3 regions of the Paraclostridium sp. AKS73 genome follow, and region 1 is predicted to be linked to each of the others. Evidence: riboswitches for the same ligand, from Rfam matches in the RefSeq annotation. Region 1 holds a riboswitch; each other region holds the start of a gene.
The links. A riboswitch is a leader RNA that binds a small molecule or an ion and turns the genes downstream of it on or off. The one in region 1 is predicted to bind cyclic di-GMP.
Positions count from the first base shown of each region.

Region 1 (10,836 bases):
TTCTTAACCAAGACTATGAAAATTTAGAAATCATTATTTCTGATGACTGCTCAAGTGATGGAACAGATGAAATGATGCAATTATATAAAAATGAAAGTAGAGTTAGGTATATAAGACATGAAAAAAATTTAGGGGCGGGTGTAAACTCACTTAATAGTTTTTATAACTATGTTGACGGTAAGTATGTAATGATATTTAATCATGATGACTTTATGATATCAAAAGACTATATATCAAAAGCAGTTAAACTTTTAGAGGAAAATGAAAATTTATCTATGGTTTTTGCTAATGTAAAGCTAATGTATGAAGGTAAAATAATAAATAAAACTAATGTTACCCTAGATACAATAAACAACGGATATGAATACTTCATAAATTATGGTAGTACAGCACCACACATTACGGGAATTCTTACAACTGTATTTAGAAGAAAATATGCTGTTGAAATGGGAATTTTAACTGAAAATACAAAATCAAAAGATTTATTTATACATCTTAAAATGATGTTAAGAGGAGATATTGGCTTTATAAAAGAGGAAGTTGCAGTTTACAGAATACACCAACAAAGTATTTCTTATAATATGCCAAATGAATATGATTTTTATACTATAGAAGAATTAGAAAAATTAAAAAATACTGCAAATGAATATATAAAAGATAAAAACATTGATTTAAATTTATGGTTGTTTAATTCAATAGCTGCATACATATCATGGAGACTAAGTATGTGTAGAAATAAAAAGCATAAGGAAGAAATAATAGAATTTTTAAAATTGAATTATTTTATTGTATATAAGAAATTGTTAAGTGAACAAAAAGAGGTAATTTATGAGTAAATACAGAACAGGGATTTTAATATTCTCTGGATATAATCAAAGAGCTATAATTTCGTTTTGTAGAGTTTGTGAAAAATACAAAATTCCAATGTTTATTGTTAGTTCTAAAAATGACATGATAGAAAATACAATTTACAAAAAATACGTTGTATATAAAAGAGAAAATAGTAATTTAAACTTAAATTTAATGGAAAAAATAAGTAAAATATTGAAGCAGAACAAAGAGATAAAAAAATTTATAATTCTTCCAAGTTCTGAGTATTTGAATAGGTTTTTTTTGGGAAATAGGATTTATTTATATGAGCTAGGTATGCATCTTCCGATTGTAGATGAAGATTTATATATAAAAATATCTGATAAATATTCATTTGGAAAAATTTGCAGCAACTATAATATAAAAACTCCCCAAAATATTGATGTTAATAAAGTTGATAAATTTCCTGTAGTTATAAAACCTAAGAATTATATAAGTCAACGTGGTAATATTTTTTCGCCTATAATAATAAAAACTCGTGAAGAACTGGAAGAAAATTTAAAGATACTTAGTGAAGATGAATTTTATATACAAGAATATGTGGATGGACAGTCATATTATTTACTATATTATTTAAAAAAGATGGAGAGTATATATGTTTTCACAAAAAAACATACTTCAACAAGACTTAGGAAAGTCAATAATAGCGGCAGAAGTATCTGGAATTCATAAAGAAAAAATTAATGGAGATTTTATAGATTTATTTAAAGATGTTGAATATAAAGGCTTAATAATGGTTGAAATTAAAAAATATAAGAATGAGTACTATATGATTGAAGCTAACCCTAGATTATGGGGACCGTCGCAATTATTTGTAGATGCTAATATTCCTATATTTGAAAATTTTTTAATTGATGTAGGTTTTAATATTGATTTAAAAAAACAACCAATAGATTATGAAGTTAAGTATTTTTGGTATGGAGGGGTAAAACAGATTGAAAGAGAAAATAGAAGTCTAGTATATCATTGCAAAATCGATTTAAATGATACACAAACTATGAACTCTTATATGAAGTACGATATATACAAAAGATATGACACTATAAATATTTACAATTATGAAGTTGAAGGAAGGTTAAAGATGGATATTAGAGAATTAGAAAAACTATATGAAGATGGATCAAAGCATAGTATTTATCAAAACTTACCAGATTTTGTATCTAAACATATAGATTATAAAGTAGAGATAAATGAAGAGTGGAGAGGTGATAGAACGAGATTAGAGTATGTAAAAAAATTCATATCAGAAGTTGAATTTAAAACACTAGGAGATATAGGTGCAAATACGGGATATTTTTCATTGTCACTAGCTAATGAATATAAAAATAAGAAAGTTTTGGCATATGAGATAAATAGGAATCACTGTGATTTAATGAAAGTAATAAAAGAAAACTTTAATATGGAGAACATAGAAGTTATAGAAGAAGGTGTAGATTTATCAAAAATAAAAGATATAGATTATAGAGATATTTATATATTTTTTAATGTTATACATCATGCAGGTGTTGATTTCGATAAGGATTTAAATATAACTACAGAAAACTTTATGGTATATACAGAAAACTTTTGAAATTATTAAAAAACAAATGTAAGTATTTAGTTTTTCAAATGGGGTATAACCATGGAGGTAATAAATTAACTCCTATAGTAAGTCCTGAAGAAGTGTATGAAATGTTAAAATATCAAATAAGATTGTTTGAAAATAGTGGGTGGAATATAGTAGACATTGCATATGCTGAAAATAAAAATAAAAAGTACATATCTATAAAAAATAAAGAATATGATGTAGAAAATGAAGTTTATAAAAAACTATAGATAAATATTTGGACCAATATTCTATATATAAAAATAGTGAATTTTATAAACGACCTATTTTTATATTAGAAAATACTGAGAGGTAGTTTATGATAACAGTAACAAAAACATATTTACCGGATATTGAAAAATATAAGCAGTATATAGATGAAATTTACCAATCAGGTTGGCTTACTAATAATGGTAAAATGGTAAGGGAATTGGAAGTTAGATTAAAGGAATACCTGGGAGTGAAAAATATTGTACTTGTAGCAAATGGAACTATGGCATTAAATCTTGCATACAAGTTACTTGGATTAAAAGGTGAAATAATAACTACTCCATTTTCATTTGTGGCAACAACTAGTTCTATGGTGTGGGATAATTTGAGGCCTGTGTTTGTAGACATAGATGAAAATAGTTTTAATATAGATACATCGAAAATAGAAGAGAAAATCAATAAAAAAACCTCTGCAATAGTACCTGTACATGTATTTGGGAATGCGTGTAATATTGATGAGATAGAACATATAGCAAAATAAATTGAAAGTTATATATGATGCATCTCATTGTTTTGGAGTGGAATATAAAAATAAAAATATATTAAATTACGGTGACATTTCGACTATAAGTTTTCATAGCACTAAGCTGTTCCATACGATAGAAGGAGGGGCTATAGTTATAAATGATGATGATTTGTACAAAAAGCAAAACAACTTATAAATTTTGGATTTGATGGCAGAGGAAAAATAGAAGGTCTTGGAGTCAATTATAAAATGAACGAATTTCAAGCTGCTATGGGACTTTGTATGTTGCCAGAAATAAAAAATATTGTAAAAAAGAAGAGAAATATATGAGTATTATATGAAAGAATTAAAAAATATAAATTATTTAGAATTTCAAAATCAGAATTTATTATCAAGTGAAAATTACTCTTATTTACCTGTTGTATTTAGGGATGAACAAACTTTAAAAAAGTGTGTAAACAAGATGAATTATAATGACATATTTCCTAGAAGATATTTTTATCCTTCTTTGAATAAATTAGATTATATAAAGTGCAAAGAAGAGTTTATTAAATCTGAGAGTATATCTGAAAGGATTTTGTGTTTACCTTTGTACGAAAGCTTAGATAAAAAAGATATAGATAAAATTATACAAATATTGAAAAGTTGCTAAATAAACATTAAAAATATTTATAAACAGTGATTATCAGTTTTAATATTACGTGGAATTTAGTGAATGATAACAACCACGTCAAAGAGATATGAACTCAAAAGTTCATATCTCTTTGAATTTATTTATAATTAATTTACTGAGTTTAAAAAATTAGTTTTTTTAATTTTAAAAAAGTAAACAAGAAAAATTCAATCAAAATTATTAAAATTAAGAAAATAAAAAATATAAAAAAGATTTATAAATTTCAAAAAAAAGTATAAAGGTTTAAATTAAAATGCCGATTATTAAACTAAATGAGAAGCTTTTGCAAATTAATGTAGAATGATGAATTATTATGTTATAAAAAAATCAAATTTTAGAATTATCCAAAATAAAAGTAAAAGCTTGAAATAAGTAACATTTTGGTATAAAATGTAAGTGTAAGTCGAAAAATGATATTTAAGGGCAAAACTAGGGAAATCTAGCTACGCAAAACTATAGGGGCTAAGGCTTTGAAAAGCTATGCTCGCCAGTTACCGAAGAGTTAATAAAACTTTTTGTTATCATTGCTAATATTAAAATTGTAAAATTAAGCAAAGAGATACTAAAAAATTTTAAGAAAATCTATAAAATCATATTAATACATATTGGTGAAGTGTGTATATTTTTAAAATACATAAATTTGTATATACTTTATGTTATAAAGGCTATTTATGTAAAAATTAACAATAAAGGTATGATTATGTCTAATTTTCTTTTCTCGTTTTGTTTTAATTTTCAAATAAAAAATTAGTAATAATATTCTATAAAAGTGATGAACTACTCTTTCAGAGTAGTTTTTTTTAATTCTAAAAAACATTTTAAGCATTGGAGGGGAAAATGGAAGTTTACAATTTAATAAAATCAGGATTAGATGCAACAGAATTAAGAAGTAGAGTTATTGCTAATAACATTGCAAATATTAATACTCCAAATTACAAGAGAAAATATGTAGAGTTTGAAAATACACTAAAAGATTCTATGGATAAAAATACTAAACCTGAGATAAAAACGGATAATTCATCAAAAGTAAGAGAAGATGGGAATAATATTGATTTAGAAAATGAAAAAGTTAACCAGGCAGCTACAACTCTTGAATATAACGCACTTATAACTTTGACAAATATAAAACTAGGGATGAGTAGAAGTGTAATAACAGGGAGGTAAGTAAATGAGCATTTTTTCAGGAATGAGAATAAGTGCAAGTGCACTTTCGGCAGAGCGATTAAGAATGGATGTTGTATCATCAAATATAGCTAATATGAAAACAACTAGGACATCAGAGGGCGGAGCTTATAGACGAAAAGTGCCTGTATTTGAAGAAAATTATGATAAAAAGTTAGGTATGCTAGGTGTGAAATCAGTAGCTATAGAGGAGGATAAGTCTCCACTTCGAAAATTATACGAACCAAATAACCCAGATGCAGATGATCAAGGTTATGTGGAGTATCCAAATGTAGATATTTTAGTTGAAATGACTGATTTAATGACAGCATCTAGATCTTACGAATCAAATATAGATACATTAAATGCACAAAAAAGTATGATTTCAAAAGCTTTAGAAATAGGTAGGTAAAAGGAGTAGTTTATGAGTGGAATAAGTACTATAAATGCAATAAACAATATAGCAACAAATAATAATTTACTTACGGGAGCTAGTAATACAGGAAAAGTTGAAAAAGAAAATAACTTTGGAGATGTAATAAAAGAAGCATTAGATAAAGTTAATGATAAGCAAGTACAATCAAATCAAAAAATTCAAGACCTTATAAAAGGAGAAAATGTCTCTATGCATGATGTAATGTTGTCAGCTCAAGAAGCGCAATTGTCAATGCAGTTGATGATTGAGGTTAGAAATAAGATATATGAAGCTTATCAAGAGCTAAATAGAGTCCAATTATAACTTCATAGCAAGGAGAATTTTAAATGAATATAAAGGAATTTCCGCAAAAAACAAAAGATTTTGTGATAGAAAAAAAGACCAATTTATTGAGCTTCCTAAAAAAAAGAAAATAATAATTGCAACTGCAGTTGTAACATTGATTTTAGCAGGAATATTTGGAATTAATTATGCAAAGTCAAATAAGTATGCAGTACTTTTTTCAGGGTTAGATTCTAATGATGCTACGGCGGTAACCAAAGAGTTAGAGTCAAAAAAGGTAGAAACTAAAATAAAAGGTGATAGTATTTTAGTACCCAAAGGAGACGTAGATAAACTTAGAATGGAATTGTCAAGTAACATTTCTAATGGATCTAAGGGATTTGAGTTAATGGATGGGGGATCATCATTGGGATGACTGATGAAGAATTCCAAATTAAAAAACAAAGAATGATTCAAGGTGAAATTGAAAAAACTATAAAAGTTTTTCCACAAGTAGAAAGTGCTAGAGTTCATATAACACAAGGAGAAGAATCTGTATTTGCTAATGAAACAGTACCTGGTAAAGCTGCAGTTTATCTAGATGTAACACCTGGTCAAACATTAAAACAAGATCAAGTAATATCTATAATGTCACTTGTTTCAGCGAGTACACAAAACGTACCAAAACAAAATGTTGAAGTAATAGATCAGAACATGAAGTTATTATCAGATGGGTTAATAGACGAAAAAGGAAATGTACATACAAATAGCTTAAGTGAAGTTGATGAATCTATTAAAGCTGAAAAAGATTTAAGTAAAGACTTAGAAAGATCTATACTAGGTTTATTAGAACCTATATTTGGTGAAGGAAATATAAGAGCTAGTGTTAATACAGATTTGGACTTTGATTCAAGTGAAAAAACTGAACTTATAATAGATCCAAATAAAGTAATTACAAAGGAATCAAAATCAAGCAGCAAGTCGAGTGAAAGAGAAAACTCAGGTGGAGCTGTAGACAATAATATGAGCAATATTAACGAAAGTGGAAAAGGAACAGATGAAGATACTCATCAAGAAGTAGAGTATAAAACTGGAAAAACTGAGACAAAAGTAATAAAAGCTAAAGGTGGCATAAATAGGATAACTGCTTCAGTTGCTATAAATGGAACACTTACTAGTGCAGAACTAAGAAATGTTGAAGGAATGGTAGCAAATGCAGTTGGTATGCAACCTAAAAGAGGAGATAGTGTTAAAGTAGTTTCTATGGGATTTGGCTCAAAAGACGAAGATACTTCTACATTTGGAGTTATAAAGAGTGCTATAAGTAAGGACAAATCGTTAGGAAGGGTGTTAATTATAGCAGGTGTACTGAGTGTAATTATTTTACTTTTAATAATAGGTACAATAATTTATATGATTATAAAGAAAAAGAAAGCATCTAGTGAGCTAGATTATGTAGATGAAGAAGATGAAATAGAACTAATCAACAAAAAACTAGAAGAGTTAGAACAAAATAGATTAAATAGTAACGAAGAAGAAGATGAGGAAAATATTAGCTTAGAAGATGAAGTTAAACAATTTGCAGCTGATAATCCAGATCAAGTTACAGACCTAGTAAATAGTTGGTTAAATGAGTAAAGGGTGAGATTATTTGCAGACAGAAGGTGTAAAAGGTAATGCATATGACTTAGGCGATATTCCTAAGTTTAGAAGAGTCACAGGATCTAGAAAGGCAGCTATACTTTTAATGACATTAGGTCCGGAGATAGCTTCAAGTGTAATAAAAAATCTTTCAGATAGAAAAATTCAAAAAATAGGGGTTGAAATAGCTAATATAAATACGGTAAAGCCAAGAGAAAGAAGAGAGGTTTTACAAGAATTTATAGAGTTAAATAAAGGAAAAGAGTTTGTAATAGAAGGTGGAATTGACTGTGCAAAATCTTTACTTAATGGAGCATTAGGAAGTCAAAGAGCTACTAAATTATTAGAAGGTATAAAATATGATGCATATACAAAATTATTTATATCAGCTAGAAAGGCTGAGCCTGAACAAATACTAGCATGTATACAAGGTGAAAGTCCTCAGGCTATAGCCATAATATTAGCTCATATTCAACCTGATAAAGCAGCAGTAGTATTATCTGAATTACCTGATGAACTTAAGCTTGAAATTGCACTTAAGATAGGAACTACAGCAAACATATCACCAGCTGTAATAAAATCTATAGACAAAGCTATAGAAGAAAAATTAAATAGTTTAGGAAAGTTAGAGATGGAAAGTGCTGGTGGTGTTAATAGCTTAGTAGATATATTAACAAATGTTGATAGAAAAACAGAGAAAAATATTATCAAATTTATCGAGCAGAAAAATGAAGAATTGGCTGAAGAAATTAAATCTAACATGTTCATCTTTGACGATATCGTTAGACTTGATAATATGGCTATTCAAAGAATTCTTAAAGAAGTTAATGTTAAAGACCTTGCATTTGCGCTTAAAGGAGCATCAGCGGATGTCTCAACTGCAATATTTAAAAATCAATCTCAAAGAGCATCACAAGCATTACGAGAAGAAATTGATTTACTTGGCAAGGTAAAGATATCTCAAGTGGAAGAAGCTCAACAAGCTATTGTAAATGTTGTTAGACGACTTGAAGATGCTGGCGAAATAACATTATCTAGAGGTTCAGACGATGAGTTTATTTAAAAGTAACAGTATTTTAAAATCTAATGGAATAGTTTTTAAAGGTGTTAAGCCTTTAAAAACTACTTCTAAACCAAAAGAAATTAATAATGAAGAAATAGTTGATGAAAATGAAGAATTAAAAGTCAAAGAAGAAATAGAAGAACAACTGCATCAAGCAAAGGATACTTGTGAAAATATGATATCAAATGCACAAGTAGAAAGTGAAAGAATTGTTCAAGAAGCACAAAATGAATGTGAAGAAATAAAAAAAAGAGCATATGAAGAAGGCCATAACATAGGATTAAGAAATGGATATGAAGATGGATACAAGGAATCATATGAAGATAATATTGAAAAAGCAAAACGAGAGTCAGAAGAGATTATAAATAAAGCAAGTAATATTTTATTACAATCCAATGAGCAATTTACAGACTTTTTAAAAGATAGTAAAAAAGACATTATTAGCTTGAGTATATCTATAGCAGAAAAAGTTCTTAAAGAAAAATTTAAAGATATAGACTCTATGAATAATATACTTGAAGCTACTATAAAAGAATATGAAATTAAAGAAAATTTTGTAATAAGAACTAATGCAATCCATATAGAAAAAATTAATGAACAATTAAATGAGTTAAAAAGCCAACAATTAATAAAAGGAGAATCCTTTATACTAGCAGATGACTTTATAGAACCAGGAAACGCAATAATTGAAACCAATAAAGGTAGATTGATAGTAGGAGTTGACTGTGTTTTAGAAAAAGTGAAAGAGGAACTTTTATGATAGATATAGACTTTGAAAGATTGAAAAATAAAGTTTTAGAAGTGAAAGAGGTTATATCAGAAGGTAAGGTAACGAAGATAATAGGACTTACTGTTGAAGTAGAAGGTATAAAGGCTTTTGTAGGAGAGCTTTGCACAGTTTATAATTATGCGGATGAGCCTATAAACTGTGAAGTTGTTGGTTTTAAAGATAAAAATGTAATTCTAATGCCACTAGGAGAACTTGCAGGAGTAGCGCCTGGGTGTAGAGTTGTTGCTAGAGGAATACCACTTAGTGTCAAATGTAGTAATGATTTATTGGGAAAAGTTCTTGATGGAATTGGAAATCCAATAGATGATGAAGAAGTTTTAGGAGGAGAAAGGTACAGTCTTTCAAATGAACCCCCAGATCCGATGAAAAGGCCAAGAATAAAAAATATAATGCCTACAGGAATAAGAGCAATTGATGGTTTTTTGACTTGTGGAGAGGGGCAGAGGATAGGAATATTTGCAGGAAGTGGTGTTGGGAAAAGTACAACTTTAGGAATGATGGCAAAGACAGCTAGAGCTGATGTAAATGTTATTGCGCTTATAGGAGAAAGAGGTAGAGAAGTACTAGATTTCATAGAGAGAGATTTAGGTGAAGAAGGTATGAAAAAATCTGTAGTAGTTTGTGCAACATCAGATAAATCACCTTTACTTAGATTAAAGGGGGCATTAACCGCAACAGCTATAGCTGAATATTTTAGAGATCAAGGTAAAAAAGTTATTTTAATGATGGATTCAGTAACAAGGTTTGCAATGGCTCAAAGAGAAGTGGGGTTAGCTATAGGAGAGCCGCCTGCACAAAAAGGATACACACCCTCAGTATTTGCACTACTTCCAAAACTTATGGAAAGAAGTGGGATGTCTGATAAAGGGTCGATAACTGCTTTTTATACAGTTTTAGTTGATGGAGATGACTTTAATGAACCAATCGCAGATACAGTAAGAGGTATTTTAGATGGTCACATTGTTCTATCTAGAGAGCTTGCACATAAAAATCATTACCCAGCTATAGACATTTTAAATAGTGTAAGTAGACTTATGAAAGAAATTTGCGAGGATCAACATCAAGAATGTGCATCTTTAGCAAGAGATATATTAGCTACATATAAAGAGGCTGAAGATTTAATTAATATAGGTGCATACGAACATGGCTCTAATAAAAATATAGATTTAGCAATTGAATACATAGATAAAGTTAATTCTTTTTTAAAGCAAGGTGTAAATGAAAAAACTAAATTTGAAGAGAGTATAGTTGAACTAAAGAACATATTCAAATAACGAGGAGAGGTTTAAGTGACAAACTATAAGTTTAAGCTACAAAAGTTATTAGATATAAAAATAAAAGAAGAAGAAGAAAGTAAATTAGAATATACAAAGGCACAAAATGATAAAAAAGTAATAGAAGATAACATAAAAAAATTAGATTGTAGTTATAAAAAATATGCTCAGTTTGAAGATGTAGAGGATACTATAAGTCAGAAAGTAAGATTAAACTATCTTCACTCAATAAGTCAAACTATAGAGCAAAGTAATCAAATATTAGTAGAAAAAGAAAGAATAGTAGTAGAAGCTAAAGATAAATTTATTGAAAAACAAATAAATAGAAAATCCTTAGAGACATTAA
Region 1 is NZ_JAIXHU010000008.1:55,153-65,988, reverse strand. It holds gene LEQ07_RS07090 (glycosyltransferase) at 1-836, shown strand, start outside; gene LEQ07_RS07085 (hypothetical protein) at 829-1,542, shown strand; gene LEQ07_RS07080 (DUF1698 domain-containing protein) at 1,466-2,440, shown strand; gene LEQ07_RS07075 (hypothetical protein) at 2,437-2,685, shown strand; partial or broken gene LEQ07_RS20940 (DegT/DnrJ/EryC1/StrS family aminotransferase) at 2,775-3,843, shown strand; cyclic di-GMP riboswitch class I at 4,277-4,363, shown strand; gene flgB (flagellar basal body rod protein FlgB) at 4,702-5,028, shown strand; gene flgC (flagellar basal body rod protein FlgC) at 5,033-5,437, shown strand; gene fliE (flagellar hook-basal body complex protein FliE) at 5,450-5,764, shown strand; partial or broken gene fliF (flagellar basal-body MS-ring/collar protein FliF) at 5,901-7,360, shown strand; gene fliG (flagellar motor switch protein FliG) at 7,374-8,426, shown strand; gene LEQ07_RS07020 (FliH/SctL family protein) at 8,413-9,186, shown strand; gene fliI (flagellar protein export ATPase FliI) at 9,183-10,490, shown strand; gene fliJ (flagellar export protein FliJ) at 10,506-10,836, shown strand, end outside.

Region 2 (10,836 bases), on a different contig from region 1:
TAGCATGGTATGAACAAAAAGCAGTAATAGTATTATTATCGCTATTATACCTAGGGGTAAAAAATATACACTTAGGACCAACATTACCAGCGTTTTTATCACCAAATGTAGCTAAAGTACTAGTTGAAAACTTTGGTATAGGTGGAATAACAAATGTTGAAGATGATTTAAAAATGTTTTTAGGATAATTTTATATAAAAAGGATGGCTCTACAATAAGTAAAGCCATCCTTTTTTATAAATATAATAAGTCATAAGATTAAAATATTAATTATATAGCTATATTTTAAAAAAATTGTGAAATACTAACAATGTTGTTGAAATTTCACAAGGAGGAATTTTTATGGAAAATAATATGGCTATGGAATACCCCATGTTTTGCTATCAATGTGAGCAGACTGCTGGTGGTAAGGGTTGTACTAAGGTAGGAGTCTGCAGCAAAACACCAGAAATTGCAGCTCTTCAAGACTTGTTAATATATCAAATTAAAGGAATAAGTTGTTACGCAAAAGAGTTAATAGATAAAGGTGAAAAGATAGATAAGAAAATTGTAAGCTTTGTTGAAAACTCTTTATTTACCACTCTTACAAATGTAAACTTTGATGGAGATGTTCATGAAAAAATGCTTAGACAATCACAAGAAATAAAGCAAAGTCTAAGAAGTAAAGTTTCAAGTTGTTCTAATTGCTGTGAACAAGCTGAATATAACTTAAGTGATACTAGGGACCAAATGTTAAAAGATGCTAAGCGTGCAGGAATAATGTATGATCAAAATTTAGATCCAGATATAAGAAGTTTAAGACAAACTATAATATATGGTTTAAAAGGAATATCTGCATATGGACATCAAGCTAGAGAATTAGGTTATTTTAACGATCAAGTTGATGAATTTTATTTTAGAGCATTAGCTGCAACAACAGATGATAAATTATCTGTTAATGACTTAATAACATGGACTCTAAGAACTGGTGACATGAGCGTTGCAGTTATGCAAAAACTAGATGAGGCAAACACAACTATATATAAAAATCCTTCTCCTCATAAAGTAAATGTTCACATTAAAAAAGGTCCATTTATTATAGTTTCAGGACATGATTTAAAAGATTTAGAAATGATTTTAAAACAAACTGAAGGAAAAGGAATAAATATTTATACTCATGGAGAAATGATACCATGTCATGGGTACCCAGAACTTAATAAATATCCTCATTTAGCAGGAAATTTTGGTGGTGCTTGGCAAGATCAGCAAAAAGAGTTTGATAATATACCGGGGTGTATTTTAATGACTACAAACTGTCTTATGAAGCCTAGAGATTCATATAAGGATAGAATATTTACTACTAGTGTAGTTGGATGGGATGGAGTAAAATACATAGGCAAAAATGCTGATGGAGAAAAAGATTTTAGTGAGATTATAAATAAGGCATTAGAATTAGGTGGATTTAAAGAAGATCAAGAGCCACACGAAATTTTAGTTGGATTTGGTCATAATGCCACTTTAAGTAATGCTCCAGCTATAATTGATGCTGTAAAATCAGGTAAATTAAGACATTTCTTCTTAATTGGAGGGTGTGATGGAGCAAGACCTGGAAGAAATTACTATACAGAATTTGCTCAAAAAGTACCTAAAGACTGCATAATACTTACGCTAGCTTGTGGTAAGTATAGATTTAACAAATTAGACTTTGGAGAAGTTGCTGGATTACCAAGACTTTTAGACGTAGGGCAATGTAATGATGCTTACTCAGCTGTAAGAATTGTTTTAGCATTAGCTGATGCTTTTGACACTGATGTAAATAGCTTACCGCTATCTATAATTTTATCTTGGTATGAACAAAAAGCAGTAGCAGATTTATTAGCTCTATTGTCTTTAGGAATAAAAGGAATATACTTAGGACCATCAATACCGGCATTTTTAAGTCCTAATGTACTTCAATATTTGGTAGACACATTCAGTTTACAAACTATAAGTACTCCAGATAAAGATTTAGCATCTTGCTTAGAAGTACCATCTAAATAAATTAATTAAATGCAACTAGAGTTACGTCATTTATTTAGGAGAGTTTATAATATATACAATATAATATTAAAATTTAAAAATAATATTTTAAAATATAAATAAAAGGAGATAAAAATATGAAAGCATTTGTAGATAGAGATGGTTGTATAGGATGTCAAGCGTGTGCAGGAACTTGCCCAGAGGTATTTAGTATGGATGACGATAATATATCAGTACCTATAAAAGAAGATATACCTGAAGACGTATTAGATTCAGCAAAGGATGCTAGAGATGGTTGTCCTGTTTCTGTTATAAGCATAAAATAATTTATACAAAGGAGAGATTACTATGATAACTAAAGAAACTATAATAGCAGATATAATAAAAGCCAAACCTAATGCAGCACAAATACTTATGAATTATGGAATGGGATGTATAGGATGCCCTTCAGCTCAAATGGAAAAGTTAGAGCAAGCATGTGAAATACATGGATTAGATTTAGAAAAAATATTAAAAGAATTAAATGAAGCATAATTACAAAAGGGTTACCAGTTTGTTTGGTAATCCTTTTATTTAATATAATTTATATTAAATAGTGTAACCAGCGTTACAGAAAATAAAAATTAAATAATATATAATCTAAATATAGAAAGTTAAGAAAAATAAAATTTTAAAAGTGTATTTAAAATACTTATTTAAAATAAAGATTTAATAAATATAGGAGGTTTTATTATGAGCTTATTTTTAGGAAAAATTCACTATTGGTTATTTAATAAAATACTTTGGTTTGAAGATTTAGAAAGCGAAATAATAAATTTAGCAGAGGCTAAAGGACTAGACATAGAAAAGTTAAATAAACAAATAAATTTAAAGTATGGAGAAAAATTAGAAAGCAAAAAATTAGAAGACATTATTGATACAGGAAATATACATGGATGGCTGCAAGAAAAAATACACTCATCAGAAGGAAGGATGGCGTTGTGGACATCTAAAATTTTAGAAGATAATCCAAACTCATTGAAAAAAATAGAAAATATTTATAGAAATCAAGGGGTAAAAGCTGGTAAGGAATTAAGTTCTGTAAAAAATATTACTAACGCAAAGAAATATATAATAGTATAAATGATTATATATTAGATGGAATGCCATGTGATAGAGTAAATGAAGTAATCGTTTTAGAAGATGATGTCGTAAGATGGAAACGAAGAATATGTGTGCATAAGGAAATATGGGAAAATGAGAATGTAGATGTTAATATATTTTATAATCTTAGAGATTTATGGATAGTATCATTTGTAAATACCATAAATAATGATTTTGAATATACAAAAACTGATGATGAGAATTATGTAATCAAAAAATATAAAAATTAAAAATAGTAACTTATGTTAAAGATTCAAATAAATTAAACTATATAATGTGTATATAAAATGAACATTTATAAAATTGGAGGAATTATTATGGAAAATAAAATGTTTTGTTTTCAATGTCAAGAAACAGCTGGGTGTACAGGATGTACAAAATTTGGAGTATGTGGAAAATCACCAGATTTAGCTAGAATGCAGGATCTTTTAATATATACAACTAAGGGATTATCAGAGGTTACAACAAGACTTAGAAAAGAAGGTAAAAAAGTAAGCAGCAATGTAAATCATTTAATAACTATAAATTTATTTACGACTATAACTAATGCAAACTTCGATGATGAAGTATTTTATGCAAGAGTAAAAGAAACATTAAAAACAAAAGAAGATTTATTATCGCAATTAAGCAATAAGTCTAATTTATCAGAAGCTGCATTATGGAATGCAAGTTCAAATGCAGAAATGGATGTTAAGGTAAGTATATTAAGTAAAATTAAAGATGCAATATTAGGAAGTGGAAAAGAGTTAACTCTTGATGATATAAATAAATTATTAGATGAAAAGTCAACTAAAGTCGGAGTCTTAGCAACTAAAGATGAAGATATAAGAAGTTTAAGAGAATTAATAATATATGGGTTAAAAGGTCTAGCAGCATACATGAAGCATGCTAATGCATTAGGATATGATGATGAAAAAATAAATGCTTTTATGCAATCAACTTTAGCTAAGACTTTGGATGAAAACTTAAGTGTAGATGAGTTAATAGGATTGACTTTAGAAACTGGCAAAGTTGGAGTAGACGGAATGGCTTTACTTGATAGTGCAAACACAGGAACTTATGGACATCCAGAAATAACTAAGGTTGATATAGGAGTTAGAAATAACCCAGGAATACTTATATCAGGGCATGATTTAAAAGACTTAGAATTATTATTAAAACAAACAGAAGGAACTGGAGTAGATGTATATACTCACTCAGAAATGCTTCCAGCACACTACTATCCAGCATTTAAAAAATATTCTCACTTTGCAGGAAATTACGGAAATGCTTGGTGGAAACAAAAAGAAGAGTTTGAAAGTTTTAACGGACCAATATTAATGACTACAAACTGTATAGTACCACCAAAAGATACTTACAAAGATAGAATATATACTACAGGAGCTGCTGGATTTGCAGGAGTTAAACATATAAAAGGTAAGAGTGAAGACGATAAAGATTTCTCAGAAATAATAGAACAAGCTAAAAACTGTCAACCTCCTACAGAAATAGAAAGAGGAGAAATAGTTGGAGGATTTGCACATAATCAAGTATTTGCATTAGCAGATGCAGTAGTAGATGCAGTGAAAAGCGGAGCTATAAAGAAATTCTTTGTTATGGCAGGATGTGATGGAAGAGCTAAATCAAGAAACTACTATACAGAATTTGCAGAGGCACTACCAAAAGATACTGTGATTTTAACTGCAGGATGTGCTAAATATAAATACAATAAGCTAAACTTAGGAGACATAAATGGAATACCTAGAGTATTAGATGCAGGACAATGTAATGATTCATATTCATTAGCACTTATTGCATTAAAGCTTAAAGAAGTATTTGAATTACAAGATATAAACGAATTACCAATAGCATTTAATATAGCATGGTATGAACAAAAAGCAGTAATAGTATTATTATCACTATTATACCTAGGGGTAAAAAATATACACTTAGGACCAACATTACCAGCATTTTTATCACCAAATGTAACTAAAGTATTAGTTGAAAACTTTGGCATAGGTGGAATAACAAATGTTGAAGATGATTTAAAAATGTTTTTAGGATAATTTTTAAGTATAGTCTACATTGAGTAGGCTATACTTTTATTTTAATAAAAAAGTTCAGGCATATAATTATTCATCTAAATTTAAACTTCAAGACAAAATAATAAACTTTATATGTAGAAATAAATATTTTTTACACAATATGTTAATATATTTATATAAATTAATATTTGGAGGAAATCATATGAAAAAAATATTTATTTCTATATGTATGATTGTATCTATATTTATGCTAACTGGATGCGTAAATTCAGATATAACACTTAATATAGATAAAAAAGGAAATGCAAGTGTTACAGCACAAATTTTAAGCAGTGATTATCTAATGGAGGGTATAAATGAGCAAGACTTAAAATCAAATTACGATAATGTTGAGAAAATAACAGAATCAGGCAAAACAGGATATAAAATAACTGAAAACTTAGGAAATATTGCTAACTTAAAACAAAACAATAGTAAGGGAATCAAAAAGTTTGGAGATTTAGTAAGTGTAAAAAAAGAAGATAGCTTTTTATCTAACACATACGATATAAATATAAAATTAAAAGACTATATAAACAAAAACATGAGTAAAGAAGAAATGGGAATGTTAAATTTATTTGGATCAGGATTTGATTTGAATTTCAATTTAAATACACCTATAGAATTAGTAGAATCAAATGCTAATTCAAACTCAAAAAAAGATGGAATATATAAATATAACTGGAATTTAAACTTATCAAACTTAGAAAATATACATGTAAAAGCAAAAATTCCAAATGTACAAAATATAGTGATAATATCTATTTTAGGAATAGTTTTAATTTTAGGCCTAGCCATATTTATTCTTAAAAAAAGAAAAAATATGAATAACAAATAATAAAAATTATGTTGTACATCATAAAAATGTCTGCTATAATTACAGTGAATTAAACAGATAATATTCACTAAATAGTGAATATTGTCTGTTAAAAAACTTAATAGGCAAAATTAGGGAAATCTAATGACGCAAAGCTATAGGGGCTAAGGTATGTTTATACATATTATGCCAGCCAGTTGCCAAAGAGTATACATACTTTTTGTTTTTATACGGCATTATTATATGTCTTATTAACTATACCATTAAACTACTCTTTAGGAGTGGTTTTTTTGTTAAGTAAAAAACAAAGGTTAATAAGATGCATAAGAGTGTGAGATTATAAGCGTCTAGTTTTTATATCAAGATTAACCTAGTATAGCCCAATTGGAGGGAAAGAATGAAAAATTTAAAAAGATTAAGGAAACGCAGAAGTAAAGTGCTAGTAGCTATAATGATGTCTATGCTTATAACACAAGGGTTATATTCAAGTGATAGCATAATTGTAAGTGCGCAAGAACAAACTGCGAATCATTCTAAAAACACAGTTAACCATAATCAAAAAAGAAATGTTATGTATTATGGAGACTGGTCAATTTGGGGAGGACAGGAAAACTTTTATCCAAAGGATATACCAGCAGATAAATTAACTCATTTGAATTTTGCTTTCTTAGATTTTGATTCAAATGGAAACTTAAAATTTACAGATAAAGATGCTGCTGTTGGAGCACCTGTAGGTCAAGATGGTGTTCAATGGGGAGCTGCTAATGCTGGTGTATTAAGTGCATTTCAAGAATTAAAAGCAAAAAATCCAAATTTAAAAATAGGAGTGTCTCTTGGAGGATGGTCAAAATCAGGTGATTTTTCTGAAGTAGCTGCAAATCCAGATAAAAGAGCAAATTTAGTTAAAAATGTACTGAAATTTATTGATTACACAAACATGGATTTTGTAGATATTGACTGGGAATATCCATGTGATGTTAGGCAACCTGATTTGGTAGACAACAAAAACGATGAAGGTACACCTAATGCAACTAAAGCAGATAAAGAAAATTATATAAAACTTTTACAAGAATTCAGAACAGAACTTGATAAACAAAGTAGCAAACTAAGTAAGGATTATGAACTATCTGTAGCAATACCTGCGCCTAAGAGCAAAGTCGATTTAGGCATAGATGCAGAAAAACTTTTCAACATTGTAGATTTTGCAAATATAATGACCTATGACATGAGGGGAGCATGGGATGAATATAGCGGTCATCAAACAGCGCTTTATCCAAACGAAAGTGACCCCATAAAGGGGAATAATTTATCAATAGATGAGACTGTTGATTACCTAGTAGATAAAGGCGCTGAAAAAGATAAAATTGTAATAGGGGCAGCTTATTATACTCGTGGATGGGATAAAGTTGAAAAAGGTAATAACAATTCTTTGCCAGGAATTTTTAACAAGGCTTCAATAACTACAAAAGATGCAGATCAGACACCATCAAGAGGAGCTATAAATGAAGCTCCATTAGCGTCAGGAGATGGAGGTCGCATGGGCGGAGTGTGGTCATACAGAAGTTTAGATAAATTAAAATCAAAGTATCCAGGACTAAAAGAATATTGGGATGATACAGCAAAAGCACCGTATCTTTATGATGAAAGTACTGGAAAGCTTTTTACATATGATAATGTAAAATCAATAACAGAAAAAACAAAATATGTAAATGATAATAACCTTGGAGGTATGATAGGATGGATGGCCTCTCAAGATGCTAAAACGGATTCTAGTAAAAGAGATGAATTGACAAAAGCATCTAAAGAGGGACTTTTTGGAAGTGGAAAATTACCACAAAATGAAATAACTTTTTCAAAATTAGATGTTAAAACATCAATAAGCCCGTATGAAGAACAATGGGGTGAAGATAAAAATGGATATGAGATAGCTATAAAAAATAATGAAGTATTAGAAGAGTCACAAGATGTTTTAGCCTCAGTAGAAAAAGGTGCTGAAACTATAAAAGCTCCTAAATTATATATAAAAAGTGATAAAGCTTTAAAATCAGGCGATCACATGGCTGGAAATGTCACTTATGAAAATGGGTACACAATAGTAGATTTACAGTCTGTTTGGGAAGGTAAAAACATAGAACCTGGAAAAACATATACTTTTAAATTAAAGGGAGATGCAAATATATCAGGAATAGATCTTGTTCAGAGGATGTCTGATAATGGGATAGATATGTATAGACAATCCATTCTAGATGATTCAGAAGTGAAACCTCCAGGAAATCAAGCTCCGGCAATAAATGGTGTAGATAATAAGACTATAAACATAGGGGATTCATTTGATAAATTAGCAGGGGTAACAGCTACGGATAATGAAGACGGAGATATAACAAATAAAATAAATGTTATTGGTTCTGTGGATACGAATAAAGAGGGTAGTTATAAGTTAGTCTATTCAGTTGAGGACAGCAAAGGTTCAAAAGTAGAAAAGGAGAGAGTTATAACAGTAGTAAAAAAAGGTGAGGAGCCATCACAAGATACATATGACCCCAATAAAATATACTTAGAAGGGGACTCAGTTATATTTAAAGGCGAAAAGTATATAGCTAATGGTGGATAAAAGGAGAAGACCCAGACAAATCTCAAGCATGGGAAAAGGTAATAACTCCAAATGAAGATGGAACTATAGATTATTATGAAGGTATGATTTGCAATGGTGGAGAGTATGTAAAATATAATAATCACGTATATAAAGCTAAATGGTGGACAAATACAGTTCCAGGTAGTGATGCTTCTTGGGAATTTATAAAATAAATAATTATTAAAGGGGAGAATAAATATGAAACATTTAAAAAAATTAAATAAAAAATAGTATTCACATTAATGGTATCTATGGTTATGGCATCAGGAATTTCAATGTATGATGGAATAAAGGTTAATGCACAAGAAAATAAGGCTACGAATATAAGTTATTCAAATAAGAGTGTTAATTTTGGAGTAGGGCAAGGTATTGAGTGGCCAACTCAAGTTAATGCACCTTATGTTGATATGGTTTCTTGGATAACAAAACAAGGGTATACAAATAATGGGACTGTAAATTTAAAAAGAATATCTGAAGATACAGGAGTAAAATTTTTTAATTTAGCATTTATACAATCAACAGGAAAAGTAGAAAATAATAAAGTAAAATGGGGATGGGGTGGATTTTCTGTTTTAAATGAAGACAATAATGACAATACGCAATATCAAGGTATAAAACAGTCAATTAAAGAATTAAGAGATATTGGAGGAGATGTAGTTGTATCATTTGGAGGAGTAAATGGAGAACCGATTTGGGCTACAACTCAAGATGAAAATATCTTATACAATACATATAAAGATATTGTAGATGGATATGGATTAACAAGAATAGATTTAGATATTGAAACACATGGAACACAAGGGGCCTTAGCAAATGCTAAAGCTATAAAGAAAATTCAAGATGAAACAGGAGTAGATGTAGTTTTAACATTACCTGTTTTACCAAGTGGATTAGTTTCGGATGGTTTAAATATTTTAGAAACTTATCTATCTCAAGGAGTAGATATAGAACTTGTAAATATAATGACTATGTGCTATGGAAGTGGAACTTTGTTACCTGGTGAAAATTATGGTACTGCTTCTGTAAGGGCTATTGACAATACTAAAAATCAAGTACAACAGTATTTTAAAAATTATGCAAATATATCTTTAACAGATAGCGAAGCATATAAAAAAGTAGGAACAACTTCATCTATTGGATTTGAAGGAGAAGCTCATCCTATATTTGGAACTGATTGGACTAAGTTAGTTGTAGATCACTCTATAGAAAAAGGATTAGGAATGACATCTTTCTGGTCAATGAATAGGGATGCTATGTTAGAAACTAACAGAGGGGTGACAAGTCAATATCAGTTTACAGATATATATAAAACTTTTGGAGAGGGTGCAGAACCAGGAGATCCTCAAAAGAATCAAGCACCTACATTACATGGAATAGACAATAAAACTATATATGTAGGAGATAAGTTTGACGAATTAGAAGGGGTAAGTGCTGCAGATAGAGAAGAAGGAGATTTAACATCTAAGATAAAAGTAGAAGGTAAAGTTGACACAACTAAAGCTGGAGATTACAAAATAAGTTACTCTGTAGCAGATAGTGAAGGTTTAACAACTAACAAACAAAGAACAATAACAGTTAAAGAAAAGCCAGATCCATCACAAGATACATATGATTCGAATAAAATATATCTAGAGGGAGATTCAGTTGTATTTAAAGGAGAGAAATATGTAGCTAAATGGTGGATAAAAGGTGAAGATCCAGATAAATCTCAAGCATGGCAAAAAATAGTGACTCCAAACGAAGATGGAAGCATAGATTATTATGAAGGATTAGTTTGCCAAGGAGGAGAGCTTGTAAGATATAATGGGCACACATATAAAGCTAAATGGTGGACAAACACAACTCCAGGAAGTGATGATACTTGGGAGTTAATTAAATAGATAAACAAAAATAGCTGAATAAATTTCAGCTATTTTTTTATGGTTAAATAAATTATAAATACTAAAAATTGTTAAAAACCTATGATACTTAATTATATAAATACAATATGTTTTGAGCATAAAAAATATTTTAAGCAACGGACGGAGTCGTTTGAGTAACGTGACACGAGTTTACCGAGTGGACGTTGACGACATGAAATTTGAGCGATATGAGCAAAGCGAATTTTTTACGCATACATCCTATAAATTAAAAATCTTTCACAACAATCTTTTTCATACAATCCATGAAGTTTGACCTCTTCA
Region 2 is NZ_JAIXHU010000045.1:5,435-16,270, forward strand. It holds gene hcp (hydroxylamine reductase) at 1-188, shown strand, start outside; gene hcp (hydroxylamine reductase) at 343-2,019, shown strand; gene LEQ07_RS17255 (ferredoxin) at 2,136-2,324, shown strand; gene LEQ07_RS17260 (DUF1858 domain-containing protein) at 2,347-2,532, shown strand; gene LEQ07_RS22095 (hypothetical protein) at 2,731-3,120, shown strand; gene LEQ07_RS22100 (hypothetical protein) at 3,141-3,371, shown strand; gene hcp (hydroxylamine reductase) at 3,459-5,186, shown strand; gene LEQ07_RS17275 (LPXTG cell wall anchor domain-containing protein) at 5,368-6,042, shown strand; cyclic di-GMP riboswitch class I at 6,136-6,226, shown strand; gene LEQ07_RS17280 (glycosyl hydrolase family 18 protein) at 6,419-8,632, shown strand; gene LEQ07_RS17285 (cellulose-binding domain-containing protein) at 8,716-8,826, shown strand; gene LEQ07_RS17290 (immunoglobulin-like domain-containing protein) at 8,896-10,533, shown strand; gene LEQ07_RS17295 (class I SAM-dependent methyltransferase) at 10,761-10,836, opposite strand, start outside.
Region 2: it holds a riboswitch for cyclic di-GMP, as region 1 does, so the genes downstream of both, LEQ07_RS17280 (glycosyl hydrolase family 18 protein) here and flgB (flagellar basal body rod protein FlgB) in region 1, are expected to answer to the same signal.

Region 3 (10,836 bases), on a different contig from region 1:
AAAGAAAAAACTGACAAATTACTAAAATTAGTAGGACTTTATGATGTAAGAAATAAAGCAATATCAAAATTTTCAGGGGGTATGAAGAGAAGAGTTGGAATAGCACAAGCTCTTTTAAATGATCCTAAAATACTTATATTAGATGAACCAACAGCAGGACTTGACCCCCAGGAAAGGGCAAGATTTAGAAACTTATTATCTCAAATAGGTAAAGAAACTATAGTAATACTATCAACACACATTATATCAGATATAGAATCTGTTGCTAAAGAAACTATAATGATAAAGGATGGGAAGGTATTATTACAAGGTACTCATAAAGAAATATTAGATGATATGAATGGAAAAGTTTATAGTATAAAAGTTAAAAATGAAAGTGAAGTTTATGCAATACAAAATAAGTATAAAGTAGTTAGTGTGCAACGTGGAGTAGATGATATAGAACTTAGAGTTATAAGTGAAAATTTAATAAAAGGTTTTGACGCAAAGAGTATAGAGCCTAGGTTTGAGGACGTGTATATGTTTTATTTTGACTTAGAAGATTCAAGGGAGGTATAAATTATGAATAATATTGTAAATGCAGAGTTTAAAAAGATAATAAAGAAAAAAGGACTCATGGTATTTTGGCTATTTTCTTTATTTTTAGCATATGTAAGTGTTAGAACTGGGGGATTATCAGATAGTTATGGAGATCTGTTTAGTAAGTTTTATGGACTATCTCCATTAATGGGAATTTTAATGTTTAGTTTATTTTCTGGAAGTTATGTATTAGAATATAGCTCTAATATGGATTCGATAGTAAAATCTACTAAAAATGGTAAAAGTAAATTAGTTTTAGCTAAAAGTATAGTTTACGGTTTAGTTGCAAGTTTAATAAATTTATCAATACTTGGAGTTATGAGCTTTAAGATAATAATAGGAATTCACTTTAGCGGATTACAAATGAGTATAAAAAACATTTGGTACTTTGGAAATAGTGGATCTAATTTAACAGTATTACAAATGTTAATGATAATGACATTAACAGTAATTTTAGGATCTTTTCTATTTGCACAATTAGGGTTATGGTTATCATCTATAAGTCAAAAAGCAGTAGTCCCATTCTTTATAGGTGGGTTAGTGATGGGAATACCATATATAGCAGGAAGTTTTATAAGTGAAAAAATATTAGGATTTACACCATTGTTTGGAATGTACAGTCAACAACTTATAAGATATGGAGTATCACCTATAGCGTTTGTAGTATTTATAGGGATAAGTATATTAGGAAGTTATGTATTATATAGACTTACAAGTATAGGTTTCTTACAAGAAAGATAATTTATGCAATATAATATGAAGGAATTTAAAAACTATAAAATTATCTTTAGGAGGTAACAGATGCTTAAATGGGAAATTAAAAAATTATTTAAAAATAAATCAATAATAATATCGAGTATTATTTTATTACTTTTATGTGGAATGATGAGCCTTATAAAACCTGATTTGGAAACAGAGAACTCATATGTAGATGATAAAGGAAAATATACGGTAGATAATAGATCTGAATCTACTATAGCAAATGAAAAATTAAGCTATAAGATAAGCGAATTGAAAGAGATACAATCACAAAATAGTATGAAAAATACAGATGAGCTAACTAAAAAAACTAGTGATATGGCAAATTTAAAGCTTGATAAGGATTCAGGAAAAGAATATAAAGATGTAAGTTTTTACAAAGTTTTTAATTATAGATTAAATAACATGCTTGTAAGTGTTGTTATAGTTGGTATTACAATATATATATTTTCTAATATATATACTGATGAAAAATTATCTAATGTAGACTCTATAATACTATCAAGCAAAAATAAGTCTAAAGCTTTATTTTCAAAACTATCATTATCTATAATACTACCAGCAGTCTTATATTTAATATATGTGTTAATAATAGGATGCATAACTATAGTTCAGTACGGACAACCAGTAAATGGAGCATTACAAGCATATAGAATAGTTGATATAGTAACGTTAGTAAATCCAATTTCAATAAATATTTATACAATTCAAAATGTAATAACAATGATGATTATATTTATAAGTACAGGAATATTTGCAAGTTTATTTTCATTTATAACTAAAAACTCAGTAGAATCTATAGTTGGAATTACTGTTTTCTTAGTTATAGGAAAGTTATTAACTTTAATGAAATTTTTACCTGCGAAATTAATAAGTGTAATCAATTACTCAAACTATATAGAGATAATAATGCATCCAGAAATGATTATAGGAAACTATATGGGAAATATTAGCTTGTTTGGACAAAGTATAGGGCTTATAAGTTTAGTTTATATAGTATTAGGAGTAATTTTATCAATTGGTATGGGATTAAATATATATGTATTTAGAAAGGTTTTAACTAAATAAATTTAAAGCTACTAGTTATAGGATTTATAAAAAATGACTAATATTTAATTATAATTAAATATTAGTCATTTTGTTTTATATACATTATTTGTAAATTAGGTATTTTTAGGATAAAATACAATTAAATAAACATTAGAAAAATGACATATAGGAGGTTTGTATGGAAAGTACACTAAAAGAAAAAACATACTATTAGTAGATGATGAAGTAGATATATTAAAGTTATTAAGTACAGTTTTTAAAAAGGAAGGATTCAACAATATTTATATAGCAGAAACAGGGAATGAAGCTTTAGATATATTTAAAAATCAAAATATAGATATAGTAGTGTTAGATATAATGTTGCCGGATAAAGAAGGATATGATGTGTTTAAAGAAATTAGATCTATATCTCAAGTTCCAGTTTTATTTTTATCAGCTAAGACTGAAGAGATGGATAGGCTAGTAGGGCTTGCGTTAGGGGCTGATGATTATATAACAAAGCCATTTAGCCCAAAAGAAGTTGTACTTAGGGTAAAGTTAAATCTAAAGAAAAACATTATATTAAATTCAATAAAAGAAGAACCTGAAAGTACTAAGTTAGAGTTTGGACCATTTGAAATAGATGAAGATAAAGTAGAAGTTAAAAAACATGGAAAGACTCTGGAATTAAAAGCTAAAGAATTTAAAATGTTTTTATATATGGCTAGACACTTAGAGCAAATTATAAGTAAAGAGAAATTTTGCGACGAAGTATGGGGGGATGACTTTATAGGATATGATAATACTATAATGGTACATATAAGAAGGCTTAGAGAAAAAATAGAAGATAACCCATCTAAACCTAAATATATAAAAAATATTAAAGGTTTAGGATATAAATTAACTTTAAAGGAAGATTAATATGAAGTGGAAAATAACACTAAGATATGTAGTTAGTATTATTTGCGTAGTTATGATTGTAACTATATTAAATATAATTGGAATAATGGGAGTTATGATGTCAAATAAATCAAAATCTCAAGAAATTCCACAAGCAGACTTTACTAGAGCATTTAGTAAGTTTATTAAAATTGACGGAAATGAAGTAGATTTAAGTAAAGATGGAGAGAAAATTTTAAAAGAAAAGGATATTTGGATTCAAATTTTAGATGAAGATGGAAGTCAAGTATATAGTTATAATACTCCGAATAAACTAAATGAAAAATATACCCCTATGGAACTTATAAATGGATATAAGTATGCAGGTGGATTACCTAACTCAGGATCCGATAATATTTTGGTTTCAAGTAAGAAAGTAGGAGACATAGAATACACATATTTGTTAGGATTTAGAAGAGGAGAAGTTGGTAAATATATAATAACATATAACAATAGAGACCTTGCAGATACTGTTTTCAAATCAATCTGGATAATATTATTAATAGACTTGCTAATAGCTTTAATAGTAGGATATATTTTTAGTAGAAGATTAACAAAACCTATGAAAAATATTATCAAAGGGGTAGAAAATTTAGAAGAAGGAAAATTCGATGTATATTACAAAGAAAAAGGATTGTATGTAAATGTATATAAAAAATTAAATAAATTGTCAGATACGTTAAAAAGTAATGAAATTGAAAGAAACAAATTAGATAAATTAAAACAAGAGTGGATAGCAAATATTTCTCATGATATAAAAACGCCTCTATCTTCAATAAAAGGATATGCGGAAATTTTAAGTGATGAAGATTATGATGTGGATAGGGAAGAAGCTAAAGATTATGGAGTTATAATTAATGAAAAATCAGAGTATATAAAAGAATTAGTTGATGACTTAAACTTAACTATGAAATTAAAAAGCAGTGATAGAATTTTAAACAAAAAAGATGAAAATATAGTCAGAATTATAAAAGATTCTGTAATTCAAATTTTAAATGATCCTAAATATTCTAATAGAGATGTTGAGTTTATTTCTAATAAAGATTCTATAATTAAATCAGTAGACAGTATTCTTTTTAAGAGAATAATAAACAATCTTGTTTATAATGCATTAATTCATAATGACGATAAAGTGCAAATTAAAGTTGAAGCTGAATATATAAATGAAGATGAAACAATTATAAATATTCAAGATAATGGAAAAGGTATTGAGAAAAAAGATTTAGAAAGAATATTTGATAGATACTATAGAGGAACAAACACTGGAGAGGTACACAAAGGTTCGGGGCTTGGAATGGCAATAGCTAAAGATATTATAATAGCACATGGATTTGATGTGGAATTAACTAGCGAAGTGGGGGAAGGTACTAAAATTAAAATAATTATTAAGTAAAAAAGTCGATCTATTTTTAGATCGACTTTTTAATACAATTAACATCCACATTTGCATCTACAGCAATGTCTACAGCAACCACATCTAGGACAAATTTTAAAAAATAGAAAACATCTTCCGCAACATCTACATCTACAACATAAAAAGTTTCTATTTTGCATATATATACACCTCCTTATATTAATATATATATAAGTGTAAAATATGGTGCAAAAAATGAATGAAAATAAAAAAAGTAAAATAGTGTCAAAAAATGAAACTTTTCATATAGTAATGTATGGATATTTTATCCATACATTACTATATAGGAGCTGAAAGCATGAGCTGCAAATATAAAAAAGGATGTTCTTGCAAAAAGACTTGTCAATGCAATAATCAATGGAATCAATGTAAACCATGTAATTGCTGTAACAAATGTAATAAATGTAAGTGTAATTGTTCAAATGGATGGCAATGGGTTAAATTCCCAACTTGTAGAGATAGAAACAAAAATGATGTGTATGAAATTTTAGGAAAATTTGTATATGATTTATTAGCAGACATGGATTTACCATGCGGGCACCCAGGAATAAGAGAAATAATAAGAATATTAGAAGATGGCGGACATTTTCCATGTGGTCATCCAGGTTTAGAAGAGTTAATATTAATGGCTATACTAGAAGATAACAAGGAACTATGTAAAACAGCTAAAAAGATATGTTGTAAAAAATAGTTTTTAAAAGTAAGGCCCCTTGCATTTGTGCAAGGGGCCTTTTTTATTTATTATCTATTTCCGTGAATTAGTAAAAGATATGAAGCTCCAGCTAGTTTAGGACACATAGAGTTTTTAAAGTTTATTTTACCGACTAATTTATTTTCTTTATAAACCAAACCATTATTATCAACATTTCCAATAGGAGCTAAGTTGGAGTTGTTTGAGTATACAAACCCATCATCATCTATACTTCCTACAATATTGTTGGAGTTATCATAAACAATGTTATTATCAACTTTTCCAATAGGGCAATTGTGATATAAATGATTATGAACTATATTGTTTGCATCCAACCTAGCTACAGGTTGACTGTTATAAGGGAATTTTATTATTTCAAACATAATTAGGACTCTCCTTTTAAAATTTAATATATTATATTTAATTTTATTAAAGGTAAATTCTATTTATGAATAAATTCTGAAAATTTAAACAAAATCATAAGTATAGTACCATGTAACAGTACTTAAGTCAGTATTAAAAAGTTCATACTCTTTACTTAAAAAAGGTAGATATACTTTTTTTGCAGAATATACTCCTAAGTTACCGGCTATATCTATGTTTTTGAAAATTTTACTCGCAAAAACTATTCCTCTAGCATCCCTTAACTCTATATAAAAATTAAATAAATCAGCTATAGCAAAATTTTTAAGATTTAAGATGTATCCATCTAAATATAGAGTCTCACTTGATTCTTTTAAGCTATTAACTATTAGATTTATAGTATTGCTTTGAGTATCAAATTTTGTGCAGTAATATAATTCTTTAGATGTAAATTCATTTCTAGAATAAAGACTGTTGTAAATACTGTTATACAAGTTAAAACTAGCTAAACTAAAATATAGATTATTTTTATCAACTTGATTTTTATTTTTTATAAACTTGTGGATTTGTTTATTCTCTATAGACATTGCATTTTTTAAATTTGATTTTAGGTCTAAATTAACATAGTATTCATCTGATGAGTTAGGCTTATTTCTTGAAATTATTTGTAGTTCACTATTTAAAAAGTTAATGTTTTTAAATAATTATTTATACTATTTTGGGGCAAGTTAGAGTTGTTTAGCATAACTGTCAAATATTTTAAAAAACCTTCTTGACGACACACATTGATTCACCTCCTAAATCAAAGCGATTATATAATATATGTTAAAAAAGTAAGATTAGTTCTGATATATGATATAATAAATAGCTATAAAAATTTAATTTAGTAAAATAAGGTGGTAAAATGGATAATAATTTTAGAAAATTTAATTTGAATAAATATATAACTAAAGCGCTTTTTAACATGGGATACTTAGAACCTTCAAAAGTTCAGGAAAAAGTGGTTCCAAAACTTTTAAATAAAGAAAATATTGTAGTTAAATCAAGAACAGGTAGTGGAAAAACAGCTAGTTTTGGAATTCCTATATGCGAGAATATAAATGTTGAAAATAACAATATACAAGCATTAATAGTAGTACCAACAAGAGAATTAGCTCTTCAAGTAAAAGACGAAGTTTCAAATATAGGGAGGTTGAAAAAATTAGATGTAGCGCTATATTTGGAAAACAGCCAATAAAAGAGCAAATTTTTGAGTTGAAGCAAAGAGTTCATATAGTTGTGGCAACTCCTGGGAGAATAATTGATCATATAAATAGAGGGACAATAAATTTAAATCAGTTAGAATATTTTATTATAGATGAAGCTGACAAAATGTTAAATAAAGGTTTTGTAGATGATATGAAATTTATATTTAACAATATTCCAACAAAGTCTACTATTGGATTGTTTTCAGCTACAATAGGAAAAGAAATAAGCCATATATGTGAAATGTATATGGGGAAATATAATCAAATTATTATTGATGAAAATTGTATTTATAAAAACAAAATAGAAGAAAAGTTGATGTACTCTAATGAGGAAAATAAATATGAAACTTTAAAAAATATTATATATGCTTTAAAACCTGAAACAACAATCATATTCTTGAATACCAAAGATAGAGTATCTGAATTATATAGAAAGATGAAAAAGATAAGTTTTTAGTAGAACAATTACATGGTGATATGTCTCAAGACAAAAGAATATTTACAATTAAAGATTTAAAAAACGGAAAATATAATGTATTAGTAAGTACAGATGTAGCTAGCAGAGGTATTCATATTGATGATATATCTTTAGTAATAAATTATGATGTTCCTAGGGACAAAGAAAATTATATACATCGAATAGGTAGAACTGGGAGACATGATCGATATGGGAAATCAGTGACTATAGTAAGCGATAAGGATAAGAAATATATAGATGAAATAAAAGAATATATAGGGTATGATATCGATGCTTTAGAAGATATAACAAGTGATAAAATAAAAAGTGGTAAATATGAGTTTGAACAAAAATCATCTAGAATTCTCAAAAACAGAAGGAAAACAAATAGTAAGGAAAAAATTCATAGTGAAGTAACAAGAATATATTTAAATGCGGGTAAAAAGAAAAAAATAAGAATTATAGATATAGTAGGGACATTTAGCAATATAAAAGGAATAAATAATGAAGATATAGGAGTAATTGAAGTTCATGATCTGTATTCATATGTTGACGTATTAAATTATAAAGGTGAGAAATTTTTGAAAGACTATAATCAAATAAACATAAAGAAAAAATTAGTAAAAGTAAGAAGAGATAATAAGATATAATATTGCAAAAAATGTCAAAATACGCTATAATCATGTAGATTAATCAACAAAATAGAAGCGAAGAAGTATATTCTATACGTGGGCACCTTGGATATACGGAGTTAGTGGTGCAACCGGCTATATTTATTAAACATAAATATAGCCTTTTTTATTTGGGTCATGAAAATTGAAAAAATAGAAACGAAGAAGTATATCCTGTATGTGGGCACCTTGGATATACGGAGTTAGTGGTGCAACCGGCTATATTTATTAAATATAAATATAGCCTTTTTTATTTGAATTATGAAAATTGAAGAAAAATAGAGGCGAAGAAGTATACCCTGTATGTGGGCACCTGGGGTATGCGGAGTTAGTGGTGCAACCGGCTATATTTATTGAATATAAATATAGCCTTTTTATAAAAAATTAAGATGAGGTGATTTTGTGAGAACAAAAAAAAGGTATAGAATGTTTAGTATGATTGTGATATTAAATCTAATACTAAACATTATATCTCCAGGGATGGCGGTGTTTGCTGAAAATAATAATGTTAAGTTGACATTAACAAGCAACAAGACAAAATTGGAATCAGGGGAACAAGTTGAGTTTAATTTAAATTACGAGGCGTTAAATGGGCCAGGGAGTATAAAAGCAGGAGACACAATAACATTTAAATTGCCGGATGTATTTGAAAATATTCAACCTAAATATCCTCCAGAACATTTTAAAAATGTAACTGTAGATGGAACAATTGTCACAGCTGTGTTTAGTGAAGGCGCAAATGATGCAATAGGTGGATACATGAGTGTAAAGGCTACAGCTAAAAATGTTGAAACTAACACAACACAAAGAGTTGAAGTTAACTTAGATGGTACAGTTCAATATATTGATGTGGAAATAGTTCCTCCAGATGAAAAAGTACCAGTAGATCCACCAACTGTAACAGATAGACAAATTTATAAAACTGTTGATAATCCAGATGGATATGATGGTTATGAAAATGGAACATTAATAAACAATATAAATAATCCTGTTATAGGTAAAAAAGTAAAATATAGTATATATGTTAATGAAAAGTATGCAACTATGTATAATTCATATATAAAGGATACTATTCCTAACGGAATGGAGTTAGTTAAAGATTCTGTAAAAATTTATGAAATACAATATGGACAACAAGAGAAAGATGTAACAGAAGATTTTCAAGGAAAGATAAATACGCAAAACAATTCAATTAATGTAAATTTTGGAACTACTTATAACAAATATAGAGTAAGTTATAGCGTTATAATAAGACAAAATATGCAACGTTATGATAATGTTGCATATTTAATTAAACATGATGAAACATTATCATCAAAAGCAATAGTAAAACCTAAAGACGATGGTAAGATGTTAACTAAATACAGTAGAACTAGTGAGACAGCAAAAGATGAGAATGGAAATACTATAAATATAGTAAATCTTAATGACAATAAGGTTAAATATACACTTGATATAAATCCTAATAATCAAAGTGTAACAAATGCAATTATTGAAGATAACATTCCAGATGGAATGAAATTAGTAGATGGAAGTATTATGGTAGGTACATATGATATATCTGATAACTTTGAATGGGTAACAGATAAAATGAAAAATAAGATAAAATTTGAAAATAATAAGCTAACTGTTAATATAGGGAATACAGATAAGCATTATTTAATTTATTATGACTTAGAAGTTACACAGAGACAAAAGGCTTACACAAATAAAGCAAAATTAAGTTATGACAACACATCTAAAGATGTTCAAAATGTTGTAAGATACGAAATGAATGCAGGGGCTATAAATGCAAGAAAAAAAGTAGACAAGACATTACTTAAAAAAGGTGACAATCAAATAGTAAATTATACAATAGACTTTGACTGTTATGGATATTTTAACAAGGGATACTTAAATCTAACAGATAAGTTAGATCCTGAGGTTGAAATTTTAGGGGTTGAGGCTCCAGAACATTTTAATGTAAACATAGATAAAGAAAGCAATACTATAAAAATTACAAATGATAAAAAAGAAATAGAGTATGGAGAACCACTTCAAGTAAAAATAAAAACGGACTTTTCTAAAGTTGAAGATGGGAAAATTGTAACTAATGTTGCAAAGATAAACAACTCTACAACTAATAAAGTTGAAACGAAAAAAGGTTATAGATTTACTGCAAAAAAAATTGATAGTACAACAAAATCCCCACTTTTAGGAGCAACTTTTAATTTAATGGATAGTAATAAAAAGGTTATAGCTACATTAAATAGTGATTCAAATGGAATATTATCAAACTCAATAGATAATCCAGGAGTATATTACTTAAGGGAGATAAAAGCTCCTAAAGGATATAACTTAGATAGTAAAGAGATAAAATTCAGTATAAATGAAAACCAAATAGGAACTACTGTAGATTTAGGAAATATACTAAACACACAATCTAATCATAATGCAACTATAAAAAAAGTTGATTCAGATAATGAGAAAAAAGTATTAGAAGGTGCAGTATTTGAGATTCAAAACTCAAGTGGAAGGAAAGTAACAAGTGTAACAACAGGTAAAGACGGAATAGCTAATTTAAATCTTTCACCAGGTAAATATAAAGCAGTTGAAAAAAAAGCACCACAAGGATACATTTTAAACACTGATCCTATACAATTTGAAATAAAATTAGATTCCGATTCAGATATCAACTTAGTTGTTAA
Region 3 is NZ_JAIXHU010000036.1:16,116-26,951, forward strand. It holds gene LEQ07_RS15770 (ABC transporter ATP-binding protein) at 1-558, shown strand, start outside; gene LEQ07_RS15775 (hypothetical protein) at 562-1,320, shown strand; gene LEQ07_RS15780 (hypothetical protein) at 1,381-2,406, shown strand; gene LEQ07_RS15785 (response regulator transcription factor) at 2,563-3,288, shown strand; gene LEQ07_RS15790 (sensor histidine kinase) at 3,290-4,699, shown strand; gene LEQ07_RS15795 (hypothetical protein) at 4,738-4,860, opposite strand; gene LEQ07_RS15800 (hypothetical protein) at 5,019-5,411, shown strand; gene LEQ07_RS15805 (hypothetical protein) at 5,462-5,794, opposite strand; gene LEQ07_RS15810 (hypothetical protein) at 5,879-6,361, opposite strand; partial or broken gene LEQ07_RS15815 (DEAD/DEAH box helicase) at 6,739-7,478, shown strand; gene LEQ07_RS15820 (helicase-related protein) at 7,499-8,128, shown strand; cyclic di-GMP riboswitch class II at 8,173-8,256, shown strand; cyclic di-GMP riboswitch class II at 8,296-8,379, shown strand; cyclic di-GMP riboswitch class II at 8,421-8,504, shown strand; gene LEQ07_RS15825 (SpaA isopeptide-forming pilin-related protein) at 8,552-10,836, shown strand, end outside.
Region 3: it holds a riboswitch for cyclic di-GMP, as region 1 does, so the genes downstream of both, LEQ07_RS15825 (SpaA isopeptide-forming pilin-related protein) here and flgB (flagellar basal body rod protein FlgB) in region 1, are expected to answer to the same signal.